DNA from 3 places in the Paenibacillus sp. JJ1683 genome. Region 1 is predicted to be linked to each of the others. Evidence: riboswitches for the same ligand, from Rfam matches in the RefSeq annotation. Region 1 holds a riboswitch; each other region holds the start of a gene.
The links. A riboswitch is a leader RNA that binds a small molecule or an ion and turns the genes downstream of it on or off. The one in region 1 is predicted to bind cyclic di-AMP.
Positions count from the first base shown of each region.

Region 1 (2,268 bases):
CCGCGAGGGTCATGCTATAGGAAACCATTCCTATACTCATCCGGATTTCAGGAAGGCCACACCAGAACGCTTTCGCCACCAGATTACAAAAACAGAACGCATTTTAGAAGCCAGCGCAGGTTTTCGGCCCAGATTAATACGACCACCCTATGGTGAAATCACGGAGCCTCAAATTCAGTGGGCGCGTCGTCATGGGTACATGATCGTCAATTGGAATGTGGACTCTCTAGACTGGAAGGGATTAAGCAAAACACAGATTCAGCGTAACGTGATCCCGGCTACCAGACCTGGCTCCATTATTTTAATGCATGCAGGTGGAGGTCAAAGTTCCAACTTGCAAGGTACTGTCCAAGCTTTGCCGGGTCTAATCCACTCTTTAAAAGCTAAGGGCTACAAGTTTGTCACAGTCCCCCGGCTACTTCACACATCGGAACGAAAATAACAGTATGTCTAAGCCTCGTATATACCAACAACGTAAAAAGGCTGCCTTGACGAGCAGAGTGCTTCTGCTTGTAAGACAGCCTTTTTTAGCGATAAACGACCGTACTGATAAGAAGTCGTCCCAGTTATATGTTGTGTGCTATAATATTAAGTTTACATAATATATATTATGTTTAATGAAATCAAATATATGCACAATGCTATTTATCAATAACGTACAGTTTCACATTTTGGAAGCCGAAGTCGTTCACGAATGATTTGTTGCCAGGGATAAAGATATCAATCCGCTTTCCGGTAATAGCGCTGCCCTGATCACGGGCAACGGCTACAAAAGAATGGTCTGGCAAGCCGGGATGGGAATAGCCTGTAACTAGCACCTTTGTCCCCATAGGAATGACTTTCGGGTCTACTGCAATTGTACCCAGTTTAAGCGGATTACCGTAGTAATCGACTGCACCCCATTTGCCATTTTCATCAGCTGCGGCTGAATATGCTGTTGCTTTAACATCAACAACTTTACTGTAATTGAATGTTTTGCCCCATGCTTCAATTGTTGGCCTCTCATTCGCTGGTGCTTTCTCCGTAAGAAGCTGTGGTTTCGAATCCGAAGCCGCCTTCACACTTTTTTCGTCTGGCACTTTAATTTGTAGACCTGCATATATGTTGTTGGACGCAATATCCGGGTTAGCCTTCGTCAAGTCATCTACCGATACCCCATAACGTTGAGCAAGCAAAAAGAAAGTATCGCCTTCTTTGGCAGTATGAAGCGAAGCAGCATTTGCTACTCCAGCTGTCTGTGCCAATCCTGCAATCGCTGCGGCAAGCACCGCAAATTTCATGGTTTTTCCAATATGTTTTAAGTGTTTCAAAGATATGTACCTCCTCTGTTATGCCTGCGAAGTTAGCTGTCGGATTCGGACTCAGGAGAAGCCCTATGCTTGTGCAATTCACCCCTAGGCATATTCCACAACATCTATATGACGCATTGGAATAATTGCCGTTGTTACGTCCCCCGCACTTCCCATGGTTTGAGCCCAGCACCTGAGTAATTGTTATCATTGCTGCTGCCCCGGTAAGTTTTGGCTTACTGCATAATATCACAATTTTGTAACCTTATCTGCATGAAAATGTTGGGAACCTTGAACATCATACTATATCCATTACAATTTTGTCATCAAAAATCGGTTTTTTGTTACGAAAATATGGAGATATGGTGACAAAAGGAGAAAAGCCCTCCGTGAAATATCATCACGAGAGGGCTTTGTCAATAATTCATAAAAGCATTTTCTTACAGCACTTTAGCCAGAAAATCACGGGTACGATCATGGCTTGGAGTTCCGAAAACTTGCTCCGGCGTACCTTGCTCTATAATTTGACCGTTGTCCATAAAGATGATTCGGTCTCCTACCTCACGAGCAAAGCCCATTTCATGCGTCACGATCACCATCGTCATGCCGCCTTCAGCGAGCTTCTTCATCACATCCAGAACCTCTCCAACCATTTCAGGGTCCAGGGCAGAGGTAGGTTCATCAAACAGCATTACGTGCGGCTGCATGGCCAGAGCGCGTGCTATCGCTATACGTTGCTTTTGACCGCCAGATAACTGGTTCGGGTAGGTATTCTTTTTATCCTCAAGACCCACGGTCCGCAGGAGTTCCAACGCAATTTTCTCCGCTTCTTTCCCCGATTGCTTCTTCACCTGCGTTGGTGCAAGCGTCAGATTCTGCAGTATTGTTTTATGTGGAAACAGATTAAAATGCTGGAAAACCATCCCCATCTTCTCCCGAGTCGCATTAATATTATGACCACGGGCCGTAATCGGCTCAC
Region 1 is NZ_CM129820.1:3,107,348-3,109,615, forward strand. Features, by position in the region: gene ACUC6J_RS13170 (polysaccharide deacetylase family protein) at 1-442, shown strand, start outside; gene ACUC6J_RS13175 (3D domain-containing protein) at 642-1,310, opposite strand; cyclic di-AMP (ydaO/yuaA leader) riboswitch at 1,317-1,486, opposite strand; gene ACUC6J_RS13180 (amino acid ABC transporter ATP-binding protein) at 1,730-2,268, opposite strand, start outside.

Region 2 (2,268 bases), 1.5 Mb from region 1:
TCTCTGGATAAATAACCGTACAAATCTGTTTCAGCCTGATAGGTCACGACAGGCTTCTCTGGCTGTGATTCCGTATAACCCAGCTCGGAACGGGCAAAGTCCAGGGCGTGTACGATCGCTTCTTGTTTGCTGATGACCGTTGCATTCATCAATGATTCCGGACTTGGATTGCTAAGCGAGGGAATAAGCAATTGAAAGATAAAAAAGCAAATCAGGCCAACCCCGCCCAGTAAGCCTAATTTTTTGAAGTTGGCCGTGAGCACGACCGGTTTCCCGATAGGATTCATGAGTTTCCTCCTTAATCTGTAAATAAGAACATCCATTAAAGATATCATACTGCACAGGTTCCCGCCAACAGACCAGCGATATTCATGAAAACAGAGTGAAAGCACTTTAAAGTTTTAATAAAATTAGATAAGCTGTGATTAAGCGATGCCCAATCGCAAATTAAAGCCAATTTCACGTTTTTTCGGCGAAATCGGTTTTGTGATCTGGATAGAGAAGGATTATAATCTTGAGGCAATGCCTATGAAATATATGGGTAATGACAACATTTAAGCCGAATTTCTGTGAGAAAACGGGGGAACCATGTTACTGGGGTGAATTTTACAGTCGATCCTGATGGATCGGAAGTGTAAATAGGGCATACTGTACTGCCCGAATCCGTCAGCTAACCTCGTAGGCTGTGGGCAGGAACCAAGTCAGGCACTCGGTTTTCCGGTGTCTTTTTTTGTGTGTATAAGTGTGAATAAAAGTTTGCTGAGTTAAGGACGCTGCGCGTTCCATTTGATCTTCCAATCGCTGTTGCCACTGAATTTTTTTGATTTTCTAGACCTTGATAAGGGTAAAATTCAGAGTCAAAGGCGAGCGCTATCGCTTCTCCAGATTCAAATGGACCGCTTCGCTGCTGCCCGCCTTAAAGTCATCAAACGTTCCATGAGGTAGTTACGTATAAAGTGTAGTGAGTATTGAAAGGCAAAAGTATCCCGCTTTGCGGATACTTTTCTGATTTATAAAAGAAACTGAAAAGAATTGGTGATTTTATGAGCTGAGCGATCTCCATGCTCATAGTTCACCAAGGAGGAGAAGTGATGAATAAATGAATCCCAATGCAAGCTGGCTTCGGCTTTCTCCACCGCAAATATTCGTTGCAGGCTTTGCCATTATCATTCTAATAGGTAGTTTATTGTTAATGCTGCCCATTTCTAATACAACAGGAAAACCACTTGCGTTTATAGACGCTTTGTTTACTGCCGCTTCCGCGACCTGTGTAACCGGGCTTGTCGTTAAGGATACAGGGCTCTTTTTTACAACCTTTGGTCAAATTGTCATCGTTGCGCTGATTCAGATTGGCGGACTTGGCTTTATGACTATGGCTACCTTGATCGCGCTGGTGTTCAAGCGTCGGATTTCCTTGCGGGAGCGCCTTATTTTGCAAGAAGCGATGAATCAGACCTCTGTCGAAGGAATTGTCGGATTGATCCGCAAGGTGCTATGGTACTCGCTGATGATTGAGGGCGTATGTGCAGCTATTTTTTCGATTCGCTGGTCATTTGATATGCCTGTCGGCAGGGCGATTTATTTTGGAATCTGGCATGCCATTTCCATGTTTAATAACGCTGGTTTTGATTTGTTCGGTGAATTTCGCAGCCTGACAGGTTATGTATATGATCCGATTGTTAATTTTACAGCCATGTTTCTCATTATTTCGGGTGGTATTGGTTTTGTAGTGATGTCTGACCTGGCAGATTATCGCAAGCGTAAGAGACTATCCTTGCATACCAAGGTGGTACTCAGCATGACAGCTGCTCTGATTGTCGTCGGGACGCTTGTCATTTTTGTATTTGAGTTTACGAATCCGAAGACGCTTGGCTCGCTTGATTGGGGTGGTAAACTGCTGGGTTCTTTATTCCAGTCCGTTACCCCTCGCACCGCAGGTGCCAACACGCTGGACATTGCAGGCTTGCGGCAGGCTACGCAGTTTTTTATCATCATACTCATGTTTATTGGGGCTTCGCCTGGCTCCACTGGAGGCGGGATTAAGACCACTACATTTGCTCTGCTCATTGGAGCGGTGTTTTCGATGCTGCGGGGACGGGAAGACATTGTGCTGTTCCGGTACCGACTTGCGCAGGCACGCATTTATAAGGCTTTGACTATTACCTTGCTGGGGTTGCTGTTCGTGATTGGGGTGACGATGATTCTGTCCGCAACCGAAGATCATCATTTTCTGATGATCTTGTTCGAGACGGTGTCTGCCTTTGGTAC
Region 2 is NZ_CM129820.1:4,599,815-4,602,082, reverse strand. Features, by position in the region: gene ACUC6J_RS19755 (CPBP family intramembrane glutamic endopeptidase) at 1-287, opposite strand, end outside; cyclic di-AMP (ydaO/yuaA leader) riboswitch at 548-700, shown strand; gene ACUC6J_RS19750 (TrkH family potassium uptake protein) at 1,100-2,268, shown strand, end outside.
Region 2: it holds a riboswitch for cyclic di-AMP, as region 1 does, so the genes downstream of both, ACUC6J_RS19750 (TrkH family potassium uptake protein) here and ACUC6J_RS13175 (3D domain-containing protein) in region 1, are expected to answer to the same signal.

Region 3 (2,268 bases), 2.7 Mb from region 1:
ACAAAATAAGAAGAGGGTATCCTCTTCTTAGCATGGCATAACTATGTTGTTAATACTATCGCATTGTCCTCAACATACACAACCTGTTTTAGTTGATTTCCGGCTTTACAGGTCCGATAACATATACGGTTTTACCGTGCTTACGACCAAATTGGTTGGCCCGGCTCAAACTCTCATAATACACATCGATTTTGTGGCCTTTAATCGCGCCACCGGTATCCTCCGCACGGCGGAAGCCCACCCCTTCAATATACACCCACCACCCGATTGGAATTACACTCGGATCGACAGCGATGGTGCGTCCTTCCGTGACACGTGTGCCGGAGGCGGTACGTGTACCGATACCTGGCTCTTGTGCGGAATACGCCGTCATGGAGACGTTTTGTAAAACTTTTCTATAATTAAAATTAATACCTGCTTTACGGACAGCACTGCCCGAACTAACCTTTGTAGCCTTAACTGCATCTTTAGGGCCGATGGAAGCAGCTAGAACGACCGGTTTTTTCTTCGTTCCTACCGCAATTACCTTATCCACACGATTCTGTGCGACTTCCTTGTTGACCAGCTGTTTGGATACCAATTTTCCATCATGGTATACCTTTTGAACATGCTGGACTACCACACCCGATTTGCCACTTTGAATGACTCGATTATCGCCTTTATAGAGACTTGGATCTGCCGTTTTGATGACCTGATAAGGCACTTGTTTTTTCTGTTCGACCTGCTGTTTCTTCACACGGACGATTTTTATGTCCATGTTAGCTGAAACAGAGGCATCCAACGCAGGGTAAACTTTATCCGTTGATGATAATTTATAGCCCGAAGTGCGAATGGCACCCTCTACTGTATTTTCTGTTGTGTACAGCTTTTTCGTCTTATTGCCTGAGGATACTTTAACCTGATTGGCACGTTTGATGACTACGCGATCCCCATCCTGTACTGCTCCATTTAGCGGCATGGAAATTGTATCATGCGGCTGAAGTGAAATAGAATGCTCATTGAGCAAATCTTGGAGCTTGGATTCCCGGGTTTCTACCGCAGATGCCTTACCATCGATGACAAAAAAGACTTGTTTTTTTGATTGCGTGTACATCAGAATTGAAATCATAATCGTTAGTGCGATTAGAAAAATAGCAACCAAAGCAGCCTGGCGCACATTCTCTTGCTTCCAACGTAATACGTAAGACATGCTGGATGAGCGTGACTCATGGGTCTCCTCTTTTCGGAAAATGCCCATTTCCTCCGTCCTCCTTACATAGCCCGCCGTCTGGAGTAAGACATAGTTGATCGTTGACGTGACTATAACAGATTTTCTACAAGACAAGCCCGTACTGCGACTGTCCTGCACCATGTACCCGTCTTCGCGGCATGCTGTCCTCCCCTGTTTAACCACAGTATGATGACAGATTTTCTTTTATTCACAACAAAAAAAGCCAAAGAAAGAGACTAGAGAGCTCTTTCGTGGCTTCCAACATGTGTGAATATGCGGGAAAACTCATGCACGAGATGGCTTCTCTCTTGTTACGCTTACGGGGTTAGCTGTCGGGTTCGGACGTAGAGAGTCGCCCTAGCTTAGGTCAACCGCTCATGGCGGTCGCCTTCACATTCACCCCGAAGACCCAGAAAGAAATCGAAATACGGCTTCTCTACCTGTTCATCCCATTCGGGAAATGAATTTCGGTTGAGCCGGCTGCTGAAGAGACATTCTCTCTTGCACATACGCCGGACGTACTGTAAGCCATATCGGTTCCCCCGTTCCCTGCAAAAGGGACTCAGCGAGACTGGTTCATGAAATGATTTGTTGATGTTTACACTCAACAACAATTCACTGAAAAGATGATATCCTGTTTCCATGCATGTTGTAAAGCAGGTTTCAAGTACATTTTTTAAAATATTCGGTTAAAAAATTGTAATATTCTTGAGTTTCCTGCAACAAAATCATAATTAGCTCCGTCTATCTCTTTATTTTGATTGATTTCTTCGCTTTTTCACTGAATGTCAAATCGTTCCAAAGCATTTTGGGTCGTAATGGATACCAATTCCTCCACCGTAATTCCCTTAATTTGGGCGGCTGCCTCTGCCACCAATCTCACATGGGCCGACTCATTTCGCTTCCCGCGAAACGGATGAGGCGTCAAGTATGGTGCGTCCGTTTCAATCAGCAGACGATCCAGCGGAACCTGGGCCAGTACCTCTTTTGGCTGCTTGGCATTTTTGAACGTTATGGGCCCGCCAAAGGAAAGGTGAAAGCCCATATCCAGCACCATT
Region 3 is NZ_CM129820.1:29,527-31,794, reverse strand. Features, by position in the region: gene ACUC6J_RS00140 (3D domain-containing protein) at 89-1,237, opposite strand; cyclic di-AMP (ydaO/yuaA leader) riboswitch at 1,509-1,788, opposite strand; gene ACUC6J_RS00135 (TatD family hydrolase) at 1,989-2,268, opposite strand, start outside.
Region 3: it holds a riboswitch for cyclic di-AMP, as region 1 does, so the genes downstream of both, ACUC6J_RS00140 (3D domain-containing protein) here and ACUC6J_RS13175 (3D domain-containing protein) in region 1, are expected to answer to the same signal.